DNA from 2 places in the Neorhizobium sp. T25_13 genome. Region 1 is predicted to be linked to the other one. Evidence: riboswitches for the same ligand, from Rfam matches in the RefSeq annotation. Region 1 holds a riboswitch; the other holds the start of a gene.
The links. Region 1 has a riboswitch for S-adenosylmethionine ahead of metA (homoserine O-succinyltransferase). Riboswitches for the same ligand answer to the same signal wherever they lie in the genome.
Positions count from the first base shown of each region.

Region 2: it holds a riboswitch for S-adenosylmethionine, as region 1 does, so the genes downstream of both, C5J22_RS12970 (O-succinylhomoserine sulfhydrylase) here and metA (homoserine O-succinyltransferase) in region 1, are expected to answer to the same signal.

Region 1 is NZ_PVBI01000017.1:40,318-48,794, forward strand. It holds gene C5J22_RS27460 (PAS domain S-box protein) at 1-1,624, shown strand, start outside; gene C5J22_RS27465 (aldose epimerase family protein) at 1,715-2,737, opposite strand; gene C5J22_RS27470 (VWA domain-containing protein) at 2,821-4,002, opposite strand; gene metA (homoserine O-succinyltransferase) at 4,014-4,934, opposite strand; SAM riboswitch at 4,993-5,070, opposite strand; gene C5J22_RS27480 (MoxR family ATPase) at 5,124-5,963, opposite strand; gene C5J22_RS27485 (thiamine diphosphokinase) at 6,058-6,714, shown strand; gene C5J22_RS27490 (ABC-F family ATP-binding cassette domain-containing protein) at 6,718-8,477, shown strand, end outside.
Region 2 is NZ_PVBI01000005.1:47,896-56,372, forward strand. It holds gene C5J22_RS12940 (carbohydrate ABC transporter permease) at 1-207, shown strand, start outside; gene C5J22_RS12945 (DUF2160 domain-containing protein) at 224-505, shown strand; gene C5J22_RS12950 (ABC transporter substrate-binding protein) at 581-2,311, shown strand; gene C5J22_RS12955 (aspartate aminotransferase family protein) at 2,377-3,786, opposite strand; tRNA gene C5J22_RS12960 (tRNA-Gly) at 3,941-4,014, opposite strand; gene C5J22_RS12965 (2'-deoxycytidine 5'-triphosphate deaminase) at 4,068-5,162, opposite strand; SAM riboswitch at 5,236-5,314, shown strand; gene C5J22_RS12970 (O-succinylhomoserine sulfhydrylase) at 5,358-6,542, shown strand; gene apaG (Co2+/Mg2+ efflux protein ApaG) at 6,715-7,107, shown strand; gene C5J22_RS12980 (tannase/feruloyl esterase family alpha/beta hydrolase) at 7,223-8,477, shown strand, end outside.

The sequences.
Region 1 (8,477 bases):
TGGCCAGCACATCTCCCGTTTCATGCCGGAACGCCATCGCCCGACCCACGCGGCGCATATTCATCGTTTCACCGAAACCGGCGTGACCACCCGGCAGATGGGATCGCTGGGTGCCATCAGCGGTTTGCGCGCGGACGGCCAGGAATTTCCGATCGAGGCGTCGATCTCGCAGGTGGAGATCGGCGGCGAGCGCCTGGCCACCGTCATCCTGCGCGACATCACCGAGCGAAAGGCCGCCGAGGATGCCCTGCTGGAAAGCCGGCGACGCATGGAGGGGATCGTGGAATCGGCGATGGATGCGCTGATCACCGTCGATGAAGGCCAGCGGATCGTGCTGTTCAACCCGGCCGCCGAGCGCATGTTCGGCATCGCGGGCAAGGATGCGATCGGCTCGCCGATCGAACGCTTCATCCCCGAGCGGTTTCGGCATGGGCATGCCGCACATATCCGCCTCTTCAAGGAGACCGGCGTTACCAACCGCCGGATGGGTGCATTGGGAGCGATCAGCGGCCTGCGCGCCAATGGCGAGGAATTCCCTGTCGAGGCATCGATCTCGCAGGTACAGATCGGCGACGGAAAGCTGGCAACGGTCATCTTGCGCGACATCACCGAACGCAAGGCCAACGAGGATTCCCGCCAGTTGCTGGCCCGCGAGGTCGATCACCGGGCCAAGAACGCCCTGGCGGTGGTGCAGGCGCTGGTCTCCCTCACCCGTGCCGAAACCAAGGAGGCTTTCATCGTCGCAGTTCGAGGCCGCGTTTCGGCGCTGAGCCGCGCCCATTCGCTGCTCGCCCAGAACCGGTGGGAGGGCGGAGACCTCGCTGCGGTCCTCACCGAGGAAACCCGAGCCTATCAGAACGTCAACCAGCTGATGATCGGCGGGCCCGCCGTCACTCTCACCCCCAATACCGTGCAGCCGGTCAGCCTCCTCATCCACGAGCTTGCCACCAACGCCGTCAAATACGGGGCATTGTCGGTCACGGAAGGGCGCGTCGATGTCTCCTGGCGCATCCTGCCCTCCCTGGAACTGGAGCTCCGCTGGACCGAGACCGGCGGGCCGGCGGTGCAGAAGCCGGAATCCAGGGGTTTCGGCTCCACCTTGGTGAGGGAAGTCGCCACCCGTCAATTGGCGGGCGAACTCGACATCAGCTGGCCGCCGGCCGGTATGCGCCTGATCGCGACCCTGCCCCGATCCGTCTACCGTCCCGACATTTCGGCCGGCTCGGTCCTCGGCGAGGAGGTCGCGCCGAGGTCATCGGAACCCGGCTCGGCGGGACGGATACTTGTCGTCGAGGACGAGACCCTCATCGCCATGGAGCTCTGCAGCGAACTTGAATCGCGCGGCTGGGAAATTGTCGGACCGGCGGCAACTGCCGATGAAGCCATGCGCCTGGTCGACAGCTCGCAGCTTCCCGACGTCGCCGTCCTCGATGTCAATCTCGGGGGAAAGCCCGTCTACCCATTTGCGGAATGGCTGCAGACCCACGGCGTGCCCTTCCTGTTCTGCACCGGATATGAGCAGCTCGACGATCACCACGGCTTCAGAAACCGGACGACCATCCGGAAGCCTGTAAACATGGCGCTGCTGGAAGGCGAACTGCGCCGCATGATCCAGCCGACATAACCGGAAAACGGCAAGCGCCGCCGGCTTTCGGGCCGGCAGCGTCGTCAATTCGGGCAGAGATAATCCCGATCCGGGCGACGCCGACAGCGATCATTGCTTTGAAAAGACATAGTCCGTTTCCTGCAGCAACACCTCGCCCGGCCGTAGCACCGCATTCGGGAAGTTGGCGTGGTTGATGGCATCCGGCCAGACCTGGGTTTCCAGGCAGAACCCGGCAAAAGCCCCATACCGGCGCCCATCGAGGCCCTCTGCGGGGATCTGCGACAGCTTGAAGGCGGCATAGAGCTGTAGGCCCGGCTCGGTGGTGCGAACCTCCAGCGACACGCCGGAATGGATGCTGCGCGCCAAAGCCACGGATCGCTTGGCCGTTCGCTCCGGCGACAGGCAGAAGTTATGATCGAACAGGACCTGGGCATCGCCGTCGAACCGCTTCATCGGCCCCATGTCGCGCAGGTCGAAAGGCGTGCCCGCGACCGCCATCAGTTCGCCTGTCGGCACCTGCTTGTCATCAAAGACCAGCACATGATCGGCGGCAATCATGATGTCGTGATCGAGCGCATCCTCGCGGCCGTCGAGATTGAAATAGGTATGCTGGCAGATATTGGCGAGCGTCGGCTGATCCGTGGTGGATTGGTAGACGACGGAAAGAACGCCGTCACTCTTGAGTTGATAGGTCGCCGTGACCGTGCAGTTTCCGGGATAACCGGCACGGCCGTCGGGATCGGTGATCCTCAGCACCACCTTGTCGGCCGCATGTTCGACGATCGTCCAGTTGCTGCGGCCGATGCCGTCCGAGCCGCCATGGAGGTGGGTCACGCCCCGCTCGTTCAGTTCCAGCTGATATTGCTTCCCATCCAGCACGAAGCGGCCACCGCCGATACGGTTGGAGCAACGGCCGGGCGTCGCGCCGAAATAAGGAGAATGGTTCAGGTAATCCTCAAACCGTTCGAAACCGAGCACGAGCGGCGGCCGATGGCCGTCGAGCCTGAGGTCCTGGATCACCGCACCCCAGGTGATGACGTTAGCGGTGAGCCCGCCGCCGGAAATCCGGACACGATAGACGGTTTCGCCCTTTTCCGTGGTGCCGAAAACTTCGAAATTCTGGTCCGCCATGAGATTACTCCTCCACCGATATGTTTGCGGCAACCTGCGCGATTTGGCGGCGACCCGCAACGCCGCGGAGAAGAAAAAAGGCTCTATCGCGTGAGCGCCCGCGTCGCCTGTTCCAATCCGCCGAGCGTCAGCGGGAACATGCGCTCGGTCATCAGCTGCCGCATGAAGCCGATCGAGGTCGTATGGCTCCAGTGGTCCTGCGGCACCGGGTTGAGCCAGACGCAGCGGTGGAAATGCTCGGTGATGCGCCTTATCCAGGCCTCTCCCGGCTCCTGGTTCCAGTGCTCCACCGAACCGCCCGCATGGGTGATCTCATAGGGGCTCATCGAGGCATCCCCGACGAAGATCACCTTGTAGTCGGCGCCATAGCTGCGGATCAGCTCGAGCGTCGGCGTCCGCTCCGACCGGCGGCCGTTCTCCTTCCACACACCTTCGTAAAGGCAGTTGTGGAAGTAGAAATGCTCCATATGCTTGAACTCGGCGCGAGCTGCCGAGAACAACTCCTCGACCACCCGGATATGGTCGTCCATCGAGCCGCCGACATCGAAGAACATCAGCAGCTTGACCGCATTGCGCCGTTCCGGCCGGGTCTGAACGTCGAGATAACCGTGTTCGGCGGTGGAGCGGATCGTGCCGGCCAGGTCGAGTTCTTCGACCGCCCCTTCCCGCACCCAGCGGCGCAGCCGCTTCAGGGCCAGCTTGATGTTGCGGGTGCCGAGCTCCACCTTGTCGTCGAAATCGGCAAACTCGCGTTTGTCCCAGACTTTTACCGCCCGGCGGTGGCGGGACTGGTCCTGGCCGATCCGCACGCCTTCCGGGTTATAGCCATAGGCCCCGAAAGGGGAGGTGCCGCCGGTGCCGATCCATTTCGAGCCGCCCTGATGCCGACCCTTCTGTTCCTCCAGCCGCTGGCGCAGCGTCTCCATCAGCTTCTCGAACCCGCCGAGCGACTCGACGAGCTTCTTCTCATCGTCGGTGAGATGTTTCTCGGTGAGCCTGCGCAGCCATTCTTCGGGGATGCTGGCGACATCCAGGCCAGGCCCGCCGGAGATTGCCTCGAGCCCGCGGAAATAGGACGAAAAGACCCGGTCGAACTTGTCGATATGCCGCTCGTCCTTCACCAGCGCCGTGCGGGCGAGAAAGTAGAAGGCTTCCACGTCGAAATCCGCGATCCCTTCCTCCATGCCTTCGAGAAGGTCGAGGAACTCCCGGAGCGTCACCGGAATCTTCGCTTCCTTGAGGTGAAGGAAGAAGGGAATGAACATCGCGTCGAAGCCTATTCGGTACCGATCTTCTCCAGGTCGTAAGGCGTCGTCTGGTAGATCTCGTTGATCCAGTTGCCGAACAGAAGATGTGCATGGCTGCGCCAACGGTTCAAGGGCGTCAGCGTATCGTCGTTATGCGGGAAGTAGTTATGCGGCATCTTGATCGGTACGCCGGCGTTGACGTCCCGGAAATATTCGTCGGCCAGCGAGGTAGAGTCGTATTCCACGTGATTGAACATATAGAGCCGCTTGCCGGCTTTCTCATGCACCAGGCAGATGCCCATTTCCTCGGATTCCATCAGGATTTCGAGGTCCGGATTCTTCTCGATGTCGGCGCGGCGGACTTCCGTCCAACGCGACACCGGAACCTGGAAATCGTCCGAAAAACCGTTGAGATAGATCGAAGACGGCACGAGGTTGCGGTGGCGATAGACGCCGAACGCTTTTTCCTTGAGCTCGTATTTCGGCACGCCGTGGAAATGATAGATCGCCGCCATCGCCCCCCAGCAGACATTCATGGTCGAATGCACGTTGGTCGCCGTCCAGTCGAGGATTTGCCTCATCTCGCCCCAATAGGTGACGTCTTCGAAGGGAAGCGTCTCGATAGGCGCGCCGGTGATGATGAAGCCGTCGAATTTGCGGTGCTTCACCTCTTCCCAGGTCTCATAGAAGGACAGGAGGTGATCTTCCGACGTGTTCTTGGCCTTGTGGCCACCGACGCGGATCAGCGAGAACTCGACCTGCAGCGGCGAGGCGCCGACGAGGCGCGCCATCTGCAGCTCGGTCTTGATCTTGTTCGGCATGAGATTGAGGAGCCCGATCTGCAGCGGACGAATGTCCTGCCGCACCGCCATGGTTTCGGTCAGCACCCGCACGCCTTCGGAAACGAGCGTAGTGAATGCAGGCAGCGTATCGGGAATTTTGATCGGCATGTCTCAACCCAACAAAAATAAAACCGGCGGCAAAATAAATCGCGACCGGTCCGTGGGAAGACATCTTCTCGCGGCCCTTTAGCGACTTTTTTAACGTGGCTGCAAGCCGGCCGGCCAAATCACCACGAATTCTCGAAAGTTCAAATACGCCTTGCTACGACCGGCGTCAATGGGAGCATAATCTTCCGCTTACCGCTCCCGCCGCGCCAGGAAGGCCATCCGTTCGAAGAGATGCACGTCCTGCTCGTTCTTGAGGAGAGCGCCATGCAGCTTCGGCAGCGCGTTCTTGACGTCGCCGCGCAGGTCCGACGGATCGACGTCGTCCGAGACCAGCAGCCGGATCCAGTCGAGCGCTTCGGAGGTCGAGGGCTTCTTCTTCAGCCCCGGCATCTCGCGGATCTCGTAGAACTGGGTGAGCGCGTTGCGCACCAGCGCCTGCTTGATACCGGGATAGTGGACCTCGACGATGCGGGCGAGCGTATCCACGTCCGGGAAGCGGATATAGTGGAAGAAACAGCGGCGCAGGAAGGCGTCCGACAGTTCCTTCTCGTTGTTGGAGGTAATGACGACGATCGGCCGGACCTTGGCGCGCACCATCTCGCCGGTCTCGTAGACATGGAATTCCATGCGGTCGAGTTCCTGCAGCAGGTCGTTCGGGAACTCGATATCGGCCTTGTCAATCTCGTCGATCAACAGGACGAGCTTCGTGTCGGAGGCGAAGGCCTGCCACAGCTTGCCGCGGCGGATATAGTTGGCCACGTCGTGGACGCGTTCGTCGCCGAGCTGGCTGTCGCGCAGCCGCGAGACAGCGTCGTATTCGTAGAGCCCCTGCTGCGCCTTGGTGGTGGACTTGATGTTCCACTCGATCAGATCGAACCCGAGGGCGGCGGCCACCTGCCGCGCAAGCTCGGTCTTGCCGGTGCCGGGCTCGCCTTTCACCAGCAGCGGACGTTCGAGCCGGATCGCGGCGTTGACCGCCACCATCAGATCCTTGTCGGCAATATAGTCCGCTGTACCCTGAAACTGCATCTCGTGATCCTGATCGGTGAACGCGCCGCAAACTAAAAGCTCGCCCGAGGCGGTGCAACAGCTTTCCCTTTCCACCGGCTTTGCGCTATGGGCAATGCGCATGACCCATTCGACCTTCACCATTCTGCTCGGCGGCAATTTACGCGTCACCGACCGCCTGCGGGACACGATCGCCGGCAGCCGCTTCATCGCGGCCGATAGCGGCATGCGCCATGCGACAGCGCTCGGCGTGAAGCCGGAACTCTGGGTCGGCGATTTCGATTCCTCCGACGCCGCGCTGATTGCGCAGTTCCCGCATGTCGAGCGGCAGGCCTTTCCGCCGGCCAAGAACGAGACCGACGGCGAGATCGCGACGGCCGAAGCCGTCGAACGCGGCGCGACAAGGCTGATCCTTGCCGGCGCGCTCGGCGGCGAGCGCAGCGACCATGCGCTTCAGCATCTCTTTCACGCCATGAGCCTGGCCGAACGTCACCTCGACATCCTGCTGACGTCGGGCGACGAGGAGGCCGTGCCGCTGCTGCCGGGCACAAGGACACTGGACCTACCGGAGGGCTCGCTGTTTTCGGTCATCGGTTTTTCCGACCTGGAAGGGCTCGATATCATCGGCGCACGGTATCCGCTCGACAACTTCTCACTCCCCTTCGGCTCCTCGCGCACCGTCTCGAACGTTGCAGAAGGCCGGGTGGAATTCCATTTGAGGAAGGGCAAGGCGATGATCCTTGCCCGCCCCCACGACTTTACAGGAGCCTGACTGTTGGCGCCCCCAATTCTGAAACTTGACGATATTTTCCTGAGCTTCGGCGGCGCGCCGCTTCTCGCCGGCGCCGGCATGCAGGTGGAGCCGGGCGACCGCATCTGCCTCGTCGGCCGCAACGGTTCCGGCAAGTCGACGCTGATGAAGATCGCCGCCGGCATGGTCGAGCCCCAGTCGGGCGAGGTGTTCCGCCATCCGTCCTCGACCATCCGCTATCTCGAACAGGCGCCGGATTTCGCCGACTATTCGACGGTGCAGGCCTATGCCGAAGCGGGCCTCGGCCCGGGCGACGACCCCTATCGCGTCACCTATCTGCTCGAACATCTGGGCCTCACCGGCCAGGAACACCCGAACACGCTCTCCGGCGGAGAATCCCGACGCGCAGCACTGGCCCGCGTCATGGCGCCCGAACCCGACATCCTGATGCTCGACGAGCCCACCAACCATCTCGACCTGCCGACCATCGAATGGCTGGAAGAGGAGCTGCGCAAGACGCGAAGCGCGCTCGTGGTGATCTCGCACGACAGGCGTTTCCTCGAAAAGGTCTCGAATGCCACCGTCTGGCTCGATCGCGGCACGTCACGACGCCTCAACCGCGGTTTCGGCGAGTTCGAAGCGTGGCGCGACGAGGTGCTGGAGGCGGAAGAGCTGGAACAGCACAAGCTCGGCAAAGCGATCGAGCGCGAAGAGCACTGGCTGCGCTACGGCGTGACGGCCCGCCGCAAGCGCAACATGCGCCGCCTCGGCGAGTTGCAGACGATGCGCGGCAATTACCGCGGCCACAAGGGACCGCAGGGCACGGTGCAGGCGAGCGTCAGCGAAGGCCGTGAATCCGGCAAGCTGGTCATCGAGGCCGAAAACATCACCAAGAGCTACGACGAGCGGATCATCGTCGCACCGTTCTCGATCCGCGTGCATCGCGGCGACTGCATCGGTCTCGTCGGCCCGAACGGCGCCGGCAAGACGACGCTTCTGAAGATGCTGACCGGCCAGTTGGCACCCGACACCGGCACCGTCAAGCTCGGCACCAATCTGGAAATCGCCACACTCGACCAGAAGCGCGAGGACCTGGACCCCGAGGACACGCTGTCCCACTATCTGACGGATGGACGCGGCGAGACGCTGCTGGTCAACGGCGAACAGCGGCATGTCGCAGGCTACATGAAGGATTTCCTGTTCCAGCCGGAGCAGATCAGGACACCGATCAAGAACCTGTCCGGCGGCGAGCGCGCCCGACTGATGCTTGCCCGCATCATGGCCCGGCCGTCCAACCTCCTGATATTGGACGAACCGACCAACGACCTCGACATCGAGACGCTGGACCTGCTGCAGGAAATCGTCGCCGGCTATTCCGGCACCGTCATCCTCGTCAGCCACGACCGCGACTTCCTCGACCGCACCGTGACCTCGACCATCGCCCCCGCAAATCCGGACGCACCGGACGGCCGCTGGATCGAATATGCCGGCGGCTACACGGATATGCTGGCGCAGCGCAAGGGCGCGCTGGAGGAAAGGCGCCGCACCGAAAAAGCTGACAGGGCAAAAACCGATACCGCGGCATCGGGTTCCGGCACGCCCAAGGGCAAAGGCAAGCTTTCCTTCAAGCAGAAATTCGCGCTCGAGAACCTGCCGAAGGAAATGGCAAAAGCCGAGGCCGAGATCGCCGCCCGCGAGAAGAAAATGGCCGATCCCAATCTCTTCACCAAGGATCCCGCCGCCTTCAACAAGCTGGCTGCGGAGATGGAAAAGCTGCGCCAAAG
Region 2 (8,477 bases), on a different contig from region 1:
TCCTGGGTGGAACTGCTGCTTGCCCGGACGCTGACAACCACGGCCGCCAAGCCCATTTCCGCCATCATGACGCGCACCGTTTCGGCGTCGGGCATGGACTGGGGCGTGCTGGCAGCCGCCGGCGTGCTGACCATCGTTCCCGGCGCACTCGTCATCTATTTCGTTCGAAACTACATCGCCAAGGGCTTTGCCCTCGGCCGGGTCTGACAAGGAGGAACCACGCATGAGCTTTTCATGGATGGCCTGGACACTGCCGACGGCCCTGTTCTTTCTGACGATCCTCGCCCTGCTCATCGGCATGAGCGTCTGGGAATATTTCGCGCCCGGCGGGGCGCCGAGGGTCGGCATCCTGCGCTTCGAAACGACGCGCGGAGACCGGCTCTTCATCTCGCTGCTCGGCGCGGCATTCATTCATCTCGCATGGTTGGGGCTTATCGGTCCCAACCTGTGGTGGGCTCTTGCCCTGGCAGTGGTCTACGCAATCGGCGTCTTCCGCTTCGTCTGAAAGGCAAGCTGAAAAAGTGGCGGGAGAACCGCCACTCGGTACGAAATTGCAATCGCAAAACTCTGGGAGGATAAAATGCGACGGCATCTTATGACAACGACGGCAGCGGTGCTGCTGGCTCTGACCGGTTCCGCCTATGCCGGCACCGAGGAGGCAAAGCAGTTCCTCGACAAGGAAGTCGGCGAACTCTCGACGCTTTCCCGTGCCGAACAGGAAAAGGAGATGCAATGGTTCGTCGATGCGGCAAAACCGCTTGCCGGCCTGGACATCAAGGTCGTCTCCGAAACAATCACCACGCATGAATACGAATCGAAGGTGCTGGCTCCGGCCTTCACCGCAATCACCGGCATCAAGGTCACCCATGACCTGATCGGCGAAGGCGACGTGGTTGAAAAACTGCAGACCCAGATGCAATCCGGCGAGAACATCTATGACGGTTACGTCAACGATTCCGACCTGATCGGCACGCATTGGCGTTACCAGCAGGCCCGCTCGCTCACCGACTGGATGGCGGGTGAAGGCAAGGACGTCACCAACCCCGGCCTCGATCTTCAGGATTTCATCGGCCTCAAGTTCACGACTGCACCGGACAAGAAGCTCTACCAGCTGCCGGACCAGCAGTTCGCCAACCTCTACTGGTTCCGCTACGACTGGTTCAACGACGCCAAGAACAAGGCCGACTTCAAGGCCAAGTATGGCTATGAGCTCGGCGTGCCGGTCAACTGGTCGGCCTATGAGGATATTGCCGAGTTCTTCACCGGCCGCGACGTGGGCGGCAAGAAGGTCTATGGTCACATGGACTACGGCAAGAAGGACCCGTCGCTCGGCTGGCGCTTCACCGACGCTTGGCTCTCCATGGCCGGCAACGGCGACAAGGGCCTTCCGAACGGCCTGCCTGTCGACGAATGGGGCATCAAGGTCAACGAAAAGTCGCAGCCGGTCGGCTCCTGCGTCGCACGCGGCGGCGATACCAACGGCCCGGCGGCCGTCTACTCCATCCAGAAATATCTCGACTGGATGAAGGCCTATGCGCCGGCCGCCGCCCAGGGCATGACCTTCTCGGAGTCCGGACCCGTGCCGGCCCAGGGCGAAATCGCCCAGCAGATGTTCATGTACACGGCTTTCACCGCCGACATGGTGAAGGCAGGCCTGCCTGTCATGAACCAGGACGGTACGCCGAAATGGCGTTTCGCTCCGTCTCCGCACGGGGTCTACTGGAAAGACGGCATGAAGCTCGGCTATCAGGACGTCGGCTCCTGGACGCTGATGAAGTCCACGCCCACCAACCGCGCCAAGGCGGCTTGGCTCTATGCCCAGTTCGTCACCTCGAAGACCGTGGACGTCAAGAAGAGCCATGTCGGCCTCACCTTGATCCGCGAGAGCACCATCCGGCACAAGAGCTTCACGGACCGCGCGCCGAAGCTCGGCGGCCTGATCGAGTTCTATCGTTCACCGGCCCGCGTCCAGTGGTCGCCGACCGGCACGAACGTTCCCGACTACCCGAAGCTCGCGCAGCTCTGGTGGCAGGCGATCGGCGATGCGTCCTCGGGCGCCAAGACGGCTCAGGCCGCCATGGACTCGCTTTGCGCCGAGCAGGAAAAGGTCCTGCAGCGCCTGGAACGCGCCAAGGTCCAGGGTGATATGGGTCCGAAGCTCGCCGAGGAACACGACCTCGCATACTGGAACAAGGAGGCGGTCGCCAAGGGCAACCTCGCTCCCCAGCTCAAGGTCGCCAACGAGAAGGAAAAGCCCGTCACCGTCAACTACGACGAGCTCGTAAAGAGCTGGGCTGACACCAAGAAGTAAAGCCGGTTCGCCGGGCGCTCAACGCGCCCGGCGGCCACCGACTGCAAGGTCTCCGTCGCAGCTCATCAGCTGCCCAACCGTTCCTTCCGGAACGCAGCCGACACCGTCTCCGCGGCCAGCTTCGCCGTGCTCGCGTCAGTCCGGTAGTTGCTTACGGAAATCCGCATGACATCCATCCCTCTCCACCTGGCTCCGGCCACGAAGATCGTTCCCTCGCGCTGCAACCGCGCAATGGTTCTTCTCGTCACCTCGTCGGCATCGGCGGTCGAGAGATCCGAGCCGAAGCGGCAGATCACCTGATTGAGGTCGACGTCGTTCAGGATCTCGATCCCCGGTTCACGCGACAGATGTTCGGCAATGATCCGCGCCGAGGAACAGCACCCTTCGACGAGACGGGCGATGCCGTTGCGGCCGAGGTGCTTCATCATTGCCCAGGTCGCGAAGCCGCGTGCTCGCCTCGAAAGCTCCGGCACGTAGTGTGACGGGTCCCGCTCCCCTTCCGCCGCGATGGGGAGGTAACTGGCAGCGATCGTCATGGCCCGCCGGTGAGCGACCTCGTCCCTTACAATCGCATAGCCGCTGTCATAGGGCGTCTGAAGCCACTTGTGGCCGTCGGTGGCCCAGCTATCCGCCAACTCCACTCCAGGACAAAGATGCCGTGTCGACGGGGAAGCCTTGGCCCATAAACCAAATGCGCCGTCCACATGTACCCAGGCATCCCTGCTCCTCGCGACCGGGATAAGTTCCGCGAACGGATCGAAAGCTCCGGTGTTGATTTGTCCCGCCTGAAGGATGGCGATCGTTGGACCAGCCGCCTTGTTGACCGCCTCTTCGAAATGCCGGGCAAGAATACGCCCCTGCCTGTCTGTTGCTATCCTGACGACGCGATCATGCCCAAGTCCCAGGAACTGCAAGGCTGAGAAAACGGTGGTGTGGGCATCGTCACCAACGACAACGGTGATCGGCGGTGCACCGAACAGCCCGTCTGCATCGGCGTCCCAGCCGGCCCGGCGAAGCACCTCGCCTCTCGCGGCGGCCAGGCAGCTGAAATTAGCCACCGTCGCTCCCGTGACGAAACCCACGGAGCATTGAGCAGGCAGGCCCAGAACGTCCAGGAGCCAGGTGGCTGCCACCTTTTCGAAAGACGCGGCGGCAGGAGAGGCGGTGTGATTGCCTGCATTCTGGCCCCAGGCGCTTGTCAGGAAGTCTGCCGCCACGCCCATCGGATGCGAGCCGCCGATTACCCAGCCGAAAAAACGCGGGCCGGTCATTCGGTGGAGGCCCGGCTCGGCCTTTTCCACGAGATGTTGAAGGACGTCCTCCATCGCAAGCGTCTCTTCCTGGAGATCTTCGACGAGCGTCGCCAGACATTCCTGGTATTGCAGTTGCGGCCGGTGGAGCTGAGGATCTGCCTGGCGGAACCCGGCGGCCAGATGCGCCGCCTGCGCGAAAAGTGCGTCTATGCCCTCAGCCATGGACCCTACCTCCGTGTCGTCGCGACTGGGCAGCTATCTGCGCCAAGCTACCACACGATGCGCAATTCCCCTAACCTCGCAGTCCCGTCATCGACTGATGGGGCGATAAATGGCCCTTTGGGCTGAAAGGCAGCTGGTGCGTGTGGCGGGAAATTGGAGCGGGTGAAGGGAATCGAACCCTCGTATTCAGCTTGGGAAGCTGCTGCTCTACCATTGAGCTACACCCGCGTCGGTCTGCAGATTTCCAACAGACGGCATCGACTGTCAAGCCGGAGGTGGTGTCAGACGCGAAAATGCTTCGACAGTTTCAGGCCCTGTGCCTGATAGTTTGAGCCGAGGCCTGCGCCGTACATGCCTTCGGGTTTTTCCAGCATGTGTTCGTAGACCAGGCGGCCGACGATCTGGCCGTCTTCGAGGATGAAGGGTACTTCGTGGCTGCGCACCTCGAGCACCGCCCGGCTGCCCCGTCCCCCTGCCGCCTCATGGCCGAAACCGGGATCGAAGAAACCGGCATAGTGGACGCGGAACTCGCCGACCAAGGGATCGAAGGGCGTCATCTCGGCGGCGTAGAGCGGCGGGACATGCACCGCCTCACGCGAGACGAGGATATAGAACTCGTCGGGATCGAGAATAAGCTCGTTGCGGCCGCGGCTGTAAAGCGGCTCCCAGAAATCGAAGATATCGTGCTGCGCCTTCTTGTCGACATCGACGACGGCCGTGTGGTGTTTGCCGCGATAGCCGATCAGGCCGACGCTGTCGCCGGAAAGATCGATCGACAGGGCGATGCCGCCACCCGAGACATTCGGCTTTGCGGAGGCGACCAGGGTTTCGTCGTTATGGAGTTGCAGAAGGTCCGGCTCGCCGAGCAGCGCGTTGCCGACGCGGAAACGGATCTGCGACAGGCGCGAACCGCGGCGCACCACGATCGGGAACGTACGCGGCGAGATTTCCAGGTAGAGCGGGCCGGAGTAGCCGGCCGGGATCTTGTCGAATTCCTGCGCGTAATCGGTGATCACGCGGGTAAAGATATCGAGCCGGCCGGTGGAGCTTTTCGGATTGGCGGAGGCAGACATATTGGCCGGCAGGTCGAGCCGTTCCATCAGCGGCACGATATAGACGCAGCCGGTTTCCAGCACCGCGGCTTCCGAGAGGTCGATCACGTGCAACTTCAGCCGATCGAGCTTGTCGGAGACGAGGCTCGTCGGACCGGGCATGAAGCTGGCGCGTACGCGAAACGCCTTGGCGCCGAGGCGCAGGTCGAGGCTGGCGGGCTGAACCTGATCCAGGTCGAGCTCCCGCTCGGAGATCAGCCGTCCACTGTCGAAAAGCGCCGCGATCGCGCGGTCCGCCAAGATTCCTGTTTCGCGAGCCATCATGTCTCTCTCAAGTTTTCGACGCGACAAAACCAAATGCGAGCCATTGACGCAAGCGGGGCGCGGCGCTATGCCAATCTTATCCCGTGGTGATTTGGCCGGTCGGCTTGCAGCCACGTTAAATAAGTGGCTAAAAAGACCGGGTGCGAAACCGGTCTGCTTATGCGACCGGTTTTTTTGTTCTGAAAGAGGACACGCATGACTAACAAATGGCGCCCGGCAACCCAGCTCGTACACGGCGGCACGTTGCGTTCGCAATATGGCGAAACCTCGGAAGCGATCTTCCTGACCCAGGGTTTCGTCTATGACACCTCGGAAGCGGCCGAAGCCCGTTTCAAGGGCGAGACAGACGGCTTCATCTACGCGCGTTACGGCAGCCCCACCAACGACATGTTCGAAAAGCGCATGTGCATGCTGGAAGGCGCCGAAGACGCGCGCGCCACCGCCTCGGGCATGGCCGCCGTCACCGCGGCGATCCTCTGCCAGCTGAAGGCCGGCGACCATATCGTCGCGGCCCGGGCTCTCTTCGGCTCCTGCCGCTGGGTGGTCGAGACGCTTGCTCCGAAATACGGCATCGAATGCACGCTGGTCGACGGCCGCTTCCTGGAGAATTGGGAAAAGGCGATCACGCCGAAGACCAAGGTGTTCTTCCTGGAAAGCCCGACCAACCCGACGCTCGAAGTGGTCGATATTGCCGGCGTCGCCAAGCTCGCCAACCAGATCGGCGCCAAGGTCGTCGTCGACAACGTGTTTGCGACCCCGCTCTACCAGAAGCCGCTGGAACTTGGCGCGCATATCGTCGTCTATTCGGCCACCAAGCACATCGACGGCCAGGGCCGCTGCCTCGGCGGCGTCGTGTTGTCCGACAAGGCCTGGATCGACGAGAACCTGCACGACTATTTCCGCCATACCGGGCCGGCGATGTCGCCGTTCAATGCCTGGACGCTGCTGAAGGGCATCGAGACCCTGCCGCTGCGCGTCAAGCAGCAGACGGAAAGCGCGTCGAAGATCGCCGACTTCCTCGCCGACCAGAAACAGGTGGCCCGGGTCATCTATCCCGGCCGCAAGGACCATCCGCAGGCCGATATCATCGCCAGGCAGATGAAGGCCGGCTCGACGCTCGTCTGCTTCGAATTGAAGGGCGGCAAGGAAGCGGCCTTCAAGCTGCAGAACGCGTTGGAAATCGTCAAGATTTCCAACAATCTCGGCGATTCCAAGAGCCTGATCACCCATCCGGCGACAACGACGCACAAGAACCTCACGGACGAGGCCCGTGCCGAACTCGGCATCTCGCCCGGCACCGTGCGCCTGTCGGCCGGTATCGAGGATACCGACGACCTGATCGAGGATTTCGCCCGGGCGCTTTCCAAGGCCGGCGTGTAAGCGTTCGCTTTTCAAGATAGTGGCCGGGGTGGTGGATCGACCAGAAATTCACCATCCCGGTTATCCTTAACTTCAACAAATGCTCACACTCGGTTGTTCAAACCGCGAGATTTCTTGACGTTGCGGCGCCTCTGTACAATATCGAACCAAGTTAGATTTGTTGAGGTGTCGCATGTATCGCGCCCGGACAAGAGATATCGATGTCGCCGTCGAACCCTACTATCTGGAGGAGCAATCCAATCCGGAAGAGAGCCGCTATGTCTGGGGCTATCGCATCGTCATCGAAAATCATTCGACGCTCACCGTGCAGCTGGTGCATCGCTACTGGCACATTACCGACCAGAACGGCATCGTCGACGAGGTGGACGGGCCAGGGGTCGTCGGCGAACAGCCGCGGCTGAAGCCGGGCGACAGCTACGAATATTCCTCGGGCTGTCCTCTCGACACACCATCCGGGCTGATGTTCGGCCATTACGACATGCAGACCGATGAAGGCGAGACCTTCGAGGTGACGATCCCGGCCTTCTCGCTGGATTCACCGGGCCTGATGCGCGTCCTCAACTAAACCGCGCTACCGACGACAACCTGGAGGTTATGGGTGGCGTCGGTTTTTCTATTTGTTACCCCTTCCCTCCTGCGGCATCTTGACGTGGTCAACCGGTCTTTGGGAGGAGAACTTGATGACACGATCGCTTCAGCGGGCCTTTCTGCTGGCGCCCTGCGCCTTTCTGGCGCTTGCGGCCTTCACCCCGGCACTCGCACAAAACAAGAGCAGTTTCATCGATCAGAAGGACAGGCCGGATTTCGCTTCCGCCACCGTGTCGCCGCAGATCGCCTGCGGCATGCTGAACAGCCAATCCTTTGCCGAGATGACGACGCTGAAGGCCACGCATGTAGCCGGCGTGGGAACGGTCCCCGGCCATTGCCAGGTGACCGGCTATATCCGGCCGCAGGTTCGCTTCGAGATTACCCTGCCGGACAACTGGAACCGGCGGCTCTATATGTTCGGCAATGGCGGCTACGCGGGCGAGGACCTTGCGGCAGCTTCACGGGTCGCCACCCGCAATGCGGCGCTTTCGAAAGGCTTCCTCACCGTCCAGCAGAATACCGGCCACGATGCGGCGACCTACAAGCTCGGGGATTTTGCGCAAGACCTTGACCTCTTGATCGACTACGGCTCACGCGCGGTGCATGTGACGGTCGACACCGCCAAGGCGATTGCCGCACGTTATTACGACCGGCATCCCTCCTTCTCCTACTGGGATGGCTGCTCGACCGGCGGACGCCAGGGCCTGATGGCGGCGCAACGTTATCCGGGCGATTTCGACGGCATCCTTGCCGGAGCTCCGGTTCTCGATCTCACCAATACGCAGATCTGGGGCGTCTGGAACGCGCGGGCACTGCTCAAGGCGCCGATCAGCCGGGCTCAGCTTCCGGTGCTCGCCAAGGCGGTGATGGACAAATGCGATGCGATCGACGGTGCCAAGGACGGGCTGATCGCCGATCCCCGTCAATGCAATTTCGATCCGGCCAAGGACCTGAAGACTTGCGAGGCCGGCGGTTCCGACTGCTTTACGCCGGCGCAGGTGGAAACGCTGAAGACGCTCGCCGGCGGGGTGAAGATCAAGGGGGAGACGATTTTCCCCGGCGTACAGTTCGGCACCGAGGGTGTCGATCCGACCGGTGTGAGCGGCTGGGACATGTGGATGGTCTCCGAGCAGGGGCCGAGCCGGCAGCTGGCCTATGGGGAGACCTTCGTCAAGAACATGGCGATGCTGCCCGCCTCGGGAAAGGCGATCGACTGGAAGACGTTCGACTTCGATAGCGAATATCCGAAGATCGGCGCGATCCGCGAGATCGTCGACGCCACCAACCCGGATCTCAGCGAATTCCAAAAACGCGGTGGGCGGATGATCAACTATTTCGGCTGGTCCG